2 regions of the Pedobacter sp. GW460-11-11-14-TSB4 genome follow, and region 2 is predicted to be linked to the other one. Evidence: riboswitches for the same ligand, from Rfam matches in the RefSeq annotation. Region 2 holds a riboswitch; the other holds the start of a gene.
The links. Region 2 has a riboswitch for S-adenosylmethionine ahead of AC07YT_RS01890 (O-acetylhomoserine aminocarboxypropyltransferase/cysteine synthase family protein). Riboswitches for the same ligand answer to the same signal wherever they lie in the genome.
Positions count from the first base shown of each region.

Region 1: another riboswitch for S-adenosylmethionine. It lies ahead of AC07YT_RS18670 (TlpA disulfide reductase family protein); the one in region 2 lies ahead of AC07YT_RS01890 (O-acetylhomoserine aminocarboxypropyltransferase/cysteine synthase family protein).

Region 1 is NZ_JBWKYI010000022.1:1,744-6,796, reverse strand. Features, by position in the region: gene AC07YT_RS18670 (TlpA disulfide reductase family protein) at 42-1,169, opposite strand; SAM riboswitch class I at 1,412-1,511, opposite strand; tRNA gene AC07YT_RS18665 (tRNA-Ala) at 1,732-1,808, opposite strand; gene AC07YT_RS18660 (hypothetical protein) at 1,891-2,097, opposite strand; gene AC07YT_RS18655 (chloramphenicol acetyltransferase) at 2,169-2,813, opposite strand; gene AC07YT_RS18650 (HAD family hydrolase) at 2,810-3,505, opposite strand; gene AC07YT_RS18645 (Crp/Fnr family transcriptional regulator) at 3,584-4,225, shown strand; gene AC07YT_RS18640 (hypothetical protein) at 4,536-5,053, shown strand, end outside.
Region 2 is NZ_JBWKYI010000001.1:438,794-443,846, forward strand. Features, by position in the region: gene AC07YT_RS01885 (hypothetical protein) at 1-644, opposite strand, end outside; SAM riboswitch class I at 855-965, shown strand; gene AC07YT_RS01890 (O-acetylhomoserine aminocarboxypropyltransferase/cysteine synthase family protein) at 1,229-2,560, shown strand; gene AC07YT_RS01895 (homoserine O-acetyltransferase family protein) at 2,589-3,647, shown strand; gene AC07YT_RS01900 (homoserine dehydrogenase) at 3,794-5,038, shown strand.

The DNA.
Region 1 (5,053 bases), on a different contig from region 2:
CTAAAACTTATTAATTAATTTTTATTGAACCGTATTCTTATCTATTTACTTTTAGCCTCCAGAAGCGACGCCAGTTTTTCTTTCAATGCTTCTCCACGAAGTCCTTTTGCGATAATCTTTCCATCTGGATCAATTAAAAAGTTTGCCGGGATAGATCTGATTCCATATTGTTTTGCTACCGCATTGTCCCAAAATTTTAGGTCAGAAACATGTGTCCATGTCAACTGGTCATCGGCAATGGCTTTTAACCAGGCCTCTTTTTTCCCAGGCTGATCTAAAGAAACACCCAATATGGTAAACCCTTTATCTTTATACTGATTATAGGCTGCTACTACATTAGGATTCTCCTGTCTGCAAGGTCCGCACCATGAAGCCCAAAAATCAACCAGAACATATTTTCCTTTAAAATCAGATAATTTTACCGGTTTATCGTTTACATCATTTTGTGTAAAATCGATTGCCTGAAGTCCAATTTTGGTTTTCTTTACCGCGTTGAAGTAAATTGAAACATCTTTACCAGCTTTACTCTCTTTTACCGTCCCATCTAATCCAGCATAAACCTGTTCCGCTTCTGCCTGTACGGATTCACTGGTGGCAATCTGCTGAATTGCGTTTAAGCTTATGTAAGATTTAGGGTTTTTCCTTGCAAAATCAAGGTATATTGGCTCCAGCGCCTTACTTGCTGCTTCATAACGTTTATAAATCGAATCGGTTAGTGCCTTATTTTTTTTCTGTTCAGGACTAAGTTTACCAAATTCGCCGCTTATGGCTGCAAGTTTATCCTGTACAGGTTTGGTTAACGCTTTTAACTTATCATTATCGGCATTTACTTTCGATCCGGAAATTGAAGCATTTTTTAAAGAATCTGCCGTGGCAAGTTTAAGGGTACCTGTTTCGAGATAAAAGGACAATACATCCCTTTTTCCGTTTTTTTCAACTGGTTTTCTATAGAGCGATGCCCTAACCGGATCGGCTACATGGCCAGAAAAGGAGAATGATCCATTTTTTAATTCTGTAGAATCGGTAAGCGATTGTCCATTCTGAGCATAACTGAGGTATACTTTTTCGGGGGCTGATGATTTTTTCAGGGTTCCCTCAATGGAGAACGGTTTCTGTGCTATTGCTGCAACCGGAAGGATACTAATGGCAATTAGTAGTGATTTTTTCATGGTTTTTGGTTTTATGGGTTCTTTTTATAAAATAATTAAGTTCAAAGTTGAAACAGCATGTAAGCTCAACTACCTGAAAACACGCTCGAAATAGTTGTTGCCTTTCAGCTGGAAGATATCAGGTTTCATCCCTACAAAAACTTTTTCGGGAGTGATATCGTCAGCGCTGGTGTTTAAATAAATGTTCATTTTTTAATCTTTAAAATTTACCACAGGCTCATTCAGATTCTTTAGCGAAATCTTTCTTATCTTTCCTTGGTTAGAGGAAGGATTTAGCACCTTATTTGGCAACAGGTTGCTAAGACATCACAGGGCCTTTCCCTCAGTCTTTCTGGATAAGTCTGCAAAATTATTCCTTGCAGGAGCAAATATATATAATTCCTATAGATTTTGTAGTCTTTTTATTTAAAGTCTAAAAAAAGTGGTTATACCTGTAAAAACACTCATGAAAATTGCATATCTATGACTGTTGATGTAACAAACTTTGGTGGATATTTAAGCTACTATGCCAGGGAAGAAACCCTTTAAATGACAAAGGCTACCTTACAGGTAGCCTTTAATGTGGTGGAGAATATCGGATTCGAACCGATCACCTCTTCACTGCCAGCGAAGCGCTCTAGCCAAATGAGCTAATCCCCCAATTTTAAATTTTCAAGCTTCCTGCCCGAGCAGCAAAAATAGCAAATACTTTCTCGAATGCAAATGATAATTCACTTTTTAATTAATCTTTAGGTTTAAAAGCAAACAAGGCCATTAAACAGATTACCGCAAACACCGATTGCATAGGATAATTGATGAACAGAAAAAGTACAAATGTGGCAATAAGCAACAGTACAAAAAACATAATGGCCTTAAAAGCGGTATCCATATAACACATGGCTACAACAGCCAAAAGGTAAAAAGGAATAATAACGGCAGCTATAAACATCGCCGAAAATAAATTCCTAATATTAACCGAACATTAAATATGCTTTAGGTTTAATTGCGTAAAGTTGTGAGTTAAATATATTCGTTAACTTCTTTTTTGTTTAACAGCTCCTGATAACAATCTACAAATTGGGCCACGTTATAGCCATCCATCAAGGCATGGTTTACGTGTATGGAAACCGACATTATTTTTCTCCCGTTTTCATCTCTAACCTTGCCAAAAGATATTTTAGGGCAGCTATCGTGATAAGCATAATTGCGGGCATGTGATAAAGAAGTGAAATTTAACCAGGGTAGTGCCGAATAGTGAATTACATTTCCGCCTGATGAGGAAGGGATTAAACCTGTGCTGGCCTGCACCTTTTCAATCTCTTTATTGGCCGCTGTTCTAAAATCTTCAAAGTCATTATAGAAATCCATGTAGCCAAATCCAAATGTGCCATTTGGTCTGTTAATTGTGGCTGCAGCATGCACGCTTTCATACTTCCAAACCTCGCCATCAATAATGCGGTAACGAAAAGGTTCTACCTGATTGGCAGCAACAAGCGATTTGTGCAGGTAAAGCAGAAAAAAAGAAACTTGATGTTCTTTTGCTTCTTTGTAGGTAGCCGTACAGTCAACTTCTACGGTTACGCCGAAGAAAGGTTCTTCAAAGGCGCTAAAAAATTTAAAATGATCTTTTCTGATCCAGGTGTTTATATCTATTTTTTCTTTCATTCAATTAATTTTGGTAAAACCTCAGATAGATTTTCCATCTGATAAAAGTTTGCATGTTCGATGGTATGATCGATACTTTCGTGCACCCAGGTGGTATGGAAAGGAATGTGAACAGCATGGCCGCCAATATTCAATACGGGTAAAACATCCGATTTTAGAGAATTGCCCAACATTAAAAAGGCCTCAGGTTTACAATCCAGATGTTTAATCAGTTTTTGATAATCTTTTTCCTGTTTATCGCTCATAATTTCGATATGGTGAAAATAGTGGTCCAGCCCTGATTTGGTCAGTTTTCGTTGTTGGTCGAGTAAATCACCTTTGGTAGCGACCACCAGTTTGTATTTCCCATGTAAGGTTTTTAATACCTCTTCTACCCCATCAAGCAATACAACAGGTTTATTGAGCATTTCCTGTCCAAGTGTTATCGCTTTACTAATCACAACAGGATCTATTTTACCTTCGGTTATCCTTAAAACGGTCTCGATCATGCTTAAAACAAAACCTTTAATCCCGTAACCATAAAGCGGTAAATTGGCTATTTCTGTTTTATAAAGTTCTGCCAAGATGCTGTGCCGGGGCATAAAATCTTCTAAAAGACCTGCAAACTGCTCTTCGGTTTCGCGGAAATAAGGTTCGTTTACCCAAAGGGTATCATCAGCATCAAAAGCAATTACAGTAATTTGATTTTTCATGGTTATGCTTACTTTAGTAGCACAAAAGTAAAGCAACAGATACCGTTAAAAAAGGACATTTGTCTCGATTAAATAAATATGCTTCGCACCAATCTTACTTTCTTATCCTTTATCGAACGTTTTTCTTCCGAAAATAAAGGAGAAGCCATAACACTTAAAAACTTTAAAGCAGGACATCGTTTTGTTGAACAGGGTGAAAAAATCAACAATATTTACATCATTAAGGATGGCATTAGCAAGTGTTTTATTTCTGAAGAAAACGGTAAAGATTTTATTATCGAATTTTTAGGTAAAGGCGAAGTGGTAGGCGAATTGGAGGCTTTAAAAAAGATAGATTGCTTATGTAATGTAGCGGCAATAAGTGATGTTTCGGCCTACGTTATTCCCGATCATCTTTTCCTTTCACTGATTCATAAAAGTAGTGAATTTACTACAATCTTACTCCAGGAATTGTCTACCAGAATTATACAAACCAGTACACGGGCATCCTTCCAGCAGCTATATACCTTAGAATATGCGCTTTTAAAATTGCTCAAACTGCAGGCCGATGAGCACATCTCCATCTCGAAAGAAGACATGGCTGCCTATCTGGGCATTTCCGTAAGAAGCTTTAACAGAAGCTTAAAGCAAGTGATTGATAAAGGAGGTTTTGATACCCCCGAATTTAAGCATGTACTCCAGCTCACCAATATGAAAAAGCTACTCGAACGATTAAAATAACCAACGTTATTTGTGGTATAATTATTGCTTCGAAGGTATTTAAAAATTAACTGTAACGTTTCGGCAATTTGATTCGTTTAAGTAATTGAAATTTAACAAGGCCGCATTTTTGCGGAAAACAATGCCACACAAAAAAACCACATATATAATGAAAAACTGCAAACGTCAATTCACATTAAGATTCCCAAGTTAATCGATATTCTGGAGTACCAGCTTACTCTGCAATAAAACGATATCCTTAATTATCATTTAAATAAGGCGCAGGCAACACCTCTGCCATTTACATTGATTCAGCTAATCTTAATTAAACATGAGTGCTTATATTAACATCTACACCAATTCTTTAACAGACGATCTAATTCCAACAATTTTAAAACGGTTAAACGAACATGAAAATGTTCTGGACATTAACTCATCCTTTTCATTTCGAAATACAAACGGGACTCTTCCAATTGTTTTTAAGTGGGACAAGCCAAGCCTGGAAATATTCAACGAAAATAATTTGAAATTAAATTTTAGTGTTTCACTAAAATCTTTCGATCTTAAAGAATACAAGAAAAAGCTTTTTAAAGAAAAAATTATCAAACAAAGCGCTGTTCAAAAAATATTTGGGTTATTTAAGAAGAAGAAAAAAAAGAAAGTAGCCAAACCTGTAAAATTAAGTGCAGAGGTTGAAACACAATTACAGCAGTACAATAAAGTATTTTCTTTAAAATATCATTCAGGTGATGTTTTTGAAAACCATTTTGCAACTTTAATTGGTGCGATTATTACAGAATTAACCAATGGCGTTTGTCATTTTACCCAGGAGAATGTGTGGTACAATGC
Region 2 (5,053 bases):
CCTGCTGGCAATTGATCTTTGGCTTTTTCCATTACATCGAAAGGTAAAATGCCTAATGCACCACCTTCTAATTGGGTAAGTTGTTTTGGTGTTAATAATTTAATGGCAGTTACCTTAACCTGTCCATTAAAATCGGCAAATTTTGTTCTGGCAATGATCGTCCAGAGTAAAGCCTGAATATCATGTTGGTCTACATCAGGATGTTTTTCTGCGCTTTTCAGTATGGAAACCACAATTTCTTCCTTCGGACCTAAAACTGGTGCAAACATATAACCATCGCCTTTTGATGGTGCAAAAGTTCCGGCTTTTAAACAATAACTTTTATTGTTCATTTCGTATAAACCTTCGCAAAGTACAAAACCACCGTCTGGGTTTTTAGGCAATAAATATAATGGCTGGGCTTTTAAATTTAATGAATTAATAAAATCAGGTAGCTTTTCGCCTTCTCTGTTTACATCTTCAAAGCTGGTGGTAATGGCAGCGGGCTGTTTTAAAAACTTATCTACCCCTAAGGCTTTGGCACCCTGAGCAGTGCCTACTTTTAACAGTTTGTCTTTTAAACCTCCGAATTGGGCGTTTGCGCTGCTTAAACCTATTACAGTAAAGAGCAGGCCTAAACATAGGGCTTTTGTATTTTTCATCATGATTAAATTTAGATAGGTAACACAAACTTAGAATTTTAAGCGTTAATTTCTTATTAAAAGTTTCGCATTGTCATCACACCATAAAAATACACCATTCATTTTCAGTGCGTTAATGTAATTTCGAAATTTTATTTTGTGGATTAAAATTAAATTCAGACATTTGGAATATTATTTGGCAGAAAGCTAAATAAAAGTCAATCTTCACAGGTTGATTTATAAAGAAGTGGCGAGAGACTGGCTCGATGACCCACTGGCAACCCTCAGAAAGAGAAGGTGCCAATTCCTGACCGGATAACATGGTGTTATTTGGAGATATAAATTAGAACTGATGAAAACATTAAATCTTCAATCGCTAAGCGAACCCAGTGCTAACCTTAAAAAGGTAGAACGGACTTCTATTTCTTTTATTTGTTGCGAGATGCGTGCGATTACTTGTATGTGCTGTTGCATACAGTAATTTAAAAATCTTCCTTTTTTGTTTCTTTCAAATTGGAAGGTCCCGCGAAATCGGGATACGCCCTGTTAGGTTTTAGGATTACCCTAATTTCCACCTATCTAATCACACCAAAAAAAAAATAGAAATTATGTCAACATCATATAAATTTGAAACTTTACAATTACACGCTGGTCAGGAAATAGATCCTACAACTGGATCAAGAGCGGTTCCTATTTATCAAACCACTTCTTATGGCTTTAAAAATGCCGAACATGGGGCTAATTTATTTGCTTTAAAAGAGTTTGGAAATATCTATACCCGGATCATGAATCCAACCAACGATGTTTTCGAAAAACGTATTGCAGCTTTAGAAGGTGGTGTAGCTGCTTTGGCCGTGGCCTCAGGACAAGCCGCTCAATTTATAGCCTTAAACAACATATTAGAAGCTGGCGACAGTATCGTTTCTTCATCTCACATTTACGGTGGAACTTATAATCAGTTTAAAGTTGCTTTTAAACGTTTGGGTATACATGTCGATTTTGCTAATCCTGATGTGCCTGAAGAATTTGAAAACAAAATCACCGATAAAACCAAAGCAATCTTTTTAGAAACCATTGGCAATCCGGCATTTAGTGTTCCTGATTTCGAAAAAATTGCGGCCATTGCAAAAAAATATGATCTGCCATTAGTGGTCGATAATACTTTCGGCGCAGGTGGTTATTTGTTTAAACCCTTAGAGCATGGCGCCAATATCGTGGTCGAATCGGCAACGAAATGGATTGGTGGCCACGGAACCAGTATTGGCGGTGTAATCGTTGATGGTGGAAATTACAACTGGGGCAATGGAAAATTCCCGCAATTCTCTGAGCCTTCGGAAGGTTATCATGGCTTGGTTTTTAGCGATGTTTTTGGCATCGGCGGACCATTTGGCAATATCCAGTTTATTATCCGGGCCCGTGTAGAAGGATTAAGAGATCTTGGACCGGCCTTATCCCCTTTCAATTCTTTTCTTTTATTACAAGGATTAGAAACTTTATCGCTCCGCGTTCAGCGCCATGTAGATAATGCATTAGAATTAGCCACCTGGTTAGAAAACCATCCATTGGTTAAAGAAGTTCAATATCCTGGTTTGGCCAGCAGCAAATACAACAACCTGGCTAAAAAATATTTAAGCAATGGTTTTGGTGCAGTATTATCGTTCGAGTTGACTGGAAGCAAAGAAAACGCAACACAGGTAGTTGATAACTTAAAACTGGTATCGCATCTGGCCAATGTAGGTGATGCAAAAACACTGATCATTCAGCCTTCAGCCACAACACACCAGCAATTAAGCGAAACAGAACAATTGGCAGCGGGTGTTAAACCAAATGCCTTAAGGGTTTCAGTCGGCATTGAGCATATTGATGATATTAAAGCCGATTTCGAACAAGCGTTTGCCACCATTAAAGCTACCGCTCCAACAGCGCATTTACAAGCCTAACCGTTAATATTCCGAATACAACAAAACAATGAGTACAACATCAACATATCACTATAATAAACAGTTCAAATTAGAGAGCGGAAAAAAAATCCGTAACCTGCAGATTGCTTATCAAACTTATGGCAAATTAAATGCAAATAAAGATAATGTGATTTGGGTTTGCCATGCACTTACCGCCAATGCTGATGTTTTTGAATGGTGGGAAGGTTTATTCGGTCAAAACTCATTGTTCAATCCGGAAGAGCATTATATCGTTTGTGCCAATGTTTTAGGTTCGCATTATGGTAGCTCGAACCCATTAAGTACCAATCCGGTAACGGGCTTACCGTATTACCTTTCATTTCCTCAGTTTACCATCCGCGATTTAGTATCGGCACACCAGTTATTGGCATCGCATTTAGGTATTGATTATATTAAATTATTAATCGGTGGTTCGTTAGGTGGTCAGCAAGCTGTGGAGTGGAGTATTTCCGAACCGAATAAAATCGAAAACCTGATTTTGATTGCCACCAATGCAGCACATTCTCCGTGGGGAATTGCTTTTAACGAAAGTCAGCGTTTAGCCATTACTACCGACAGAACTTTTTATGCCAACCAACCTAACGGTGGCAGCAAGGGTTTAAAAACTGCCCGTAGCATTGCACTTTTAAGTTATAGAACATACAGTGCTTATGGCAGTACACAGGTAGAAAGTGTAAACGATAAGACAGATAATTTCAGGTCGTCTTCTTACCAGAATTATCAGGGAGAAAAACTGATCAACCGCTTTAATGCTTATAGTTATTATTATTTAACCAAAGCAATGGATAGTCATAATGTGGGCCGCAACCGTAAAAGTATCGCCGATGCATTAAAACTAATTACGGCAAATACATTAGTCATTGGTATTGAAAACGATGTGTTATTTCCACTGTCAGAGCAAAAATACCTGGCCGATCATATCCCTGGAGCAGAGTTTAGTGCCTTGCATTCGGATTATGGTCATGATGGATTTTTGATCGAAACAGATGCCCTGACTAACGTCATCGGAAACTTTATTAAGGAAAGCAGGAATAAAAAAATTATCAAATTACAGCATACGGCTTAGGGAGGTAGAAGGTTTAGGGTTTAGGGTTTAGGGTTTAGGGCGAAAACAACGAGAGCCGCTAAAATTTGCGCAATAAAAAACAAAAAATAATATAACATGCAGTTAATCGGTGTATTCCCGCTATCTGTATAATCAAGTCTAAAATAATGAGTAAGAATTTAAAAATCGGTTTATTTGGTTTCGGCGTTGTAGGGCAAGGTTTATTGGATATCATCCAAAGCCAGAACCTGAACCTGGAGATCATTAAAATCGCGATAAAAGACCCAAGAAAGAAGCGTACCCTTAATAAGGATCTGTTTACCACTGATCGCAACGAAATACTGAATAATACAGAGATCAATACGATTGTAGAATTAATTAATGATGCAGATGCGGCTTATGAAATCGTAACTACCGCATTAAAAAATGGTAAAAATGTAGTATCTGCCAATAAAAAAATGATCGCCACGCATTTGAAAGAGCTGGTAGATTTACAACAAGAGCTTGGTACTTCATTACTGTATGAAGGCGCTGTTTGTGGTAGTATTCCAATCATTCGAAATTTAGAAGAATACTATGATAATGAATTATTCCATGCTTTGAGTGGGATTTTCAATGGCTCATCTAATTACATCTTATCGAAAATATTTAACGAAAACCAAAGTTACGATTCGGCTTTAAAGGAAGCACAGGATTTAGGGTTCGCAGAAACCGATCCGATTTTAGATGTGGGCGGTTATGATCCAAAATATAAACTGGCCATTGCTACAGCACATGCCTATGGTTTGTTTGTAAATCCTGATGCCATTTTAAACATTGGTATACAGAACCTTTCTAACCACGACATTAAATATGCGCGTGAGAAAAACTTTAAAATTAAGCTGGTTCCTACTGCACGTAAAGTGAATACAAAAGACATTGTGACTTATGTACTACCTAAACTGGTAGCTAAGGATGATTTCCTTTACAACGTAGAAAACGAATACAATGCAGTTGCTGTTCAGGCGGCTTTTGCTGATAAACAGTTTTTCTATGGTAAAGGTGCGGGCGGCCACCCTACTGGTGCTGCTGTACTATCTGATATTGCCGCCTTGCGTTACGATTACCGTTACGAGTATAAAAAATACCACTCAGAAAACGGCGTAAAACATACGGAGGATATTCTGTTAGAAATCTACCTGCGTTATGCTGATGAGGATCTGATTACCCTATTGGAATTTGACAATATCAGCGAACGTTATGCTGCAAGCAGTTATAAATATGTGGTTGGAACGGTTAAGCTGGAAAGTTTAATTAAAAACCGCGACTTGCTTTTAGATGAATCTGTTTTTGTTGCCTACACCGGCAGACAGATTTACAAACAAGAGCAATTGAGTGAAAATGTTTTTGCCCAGGAATTGGCAAGCCTATAATTTATTTTTAAGGTT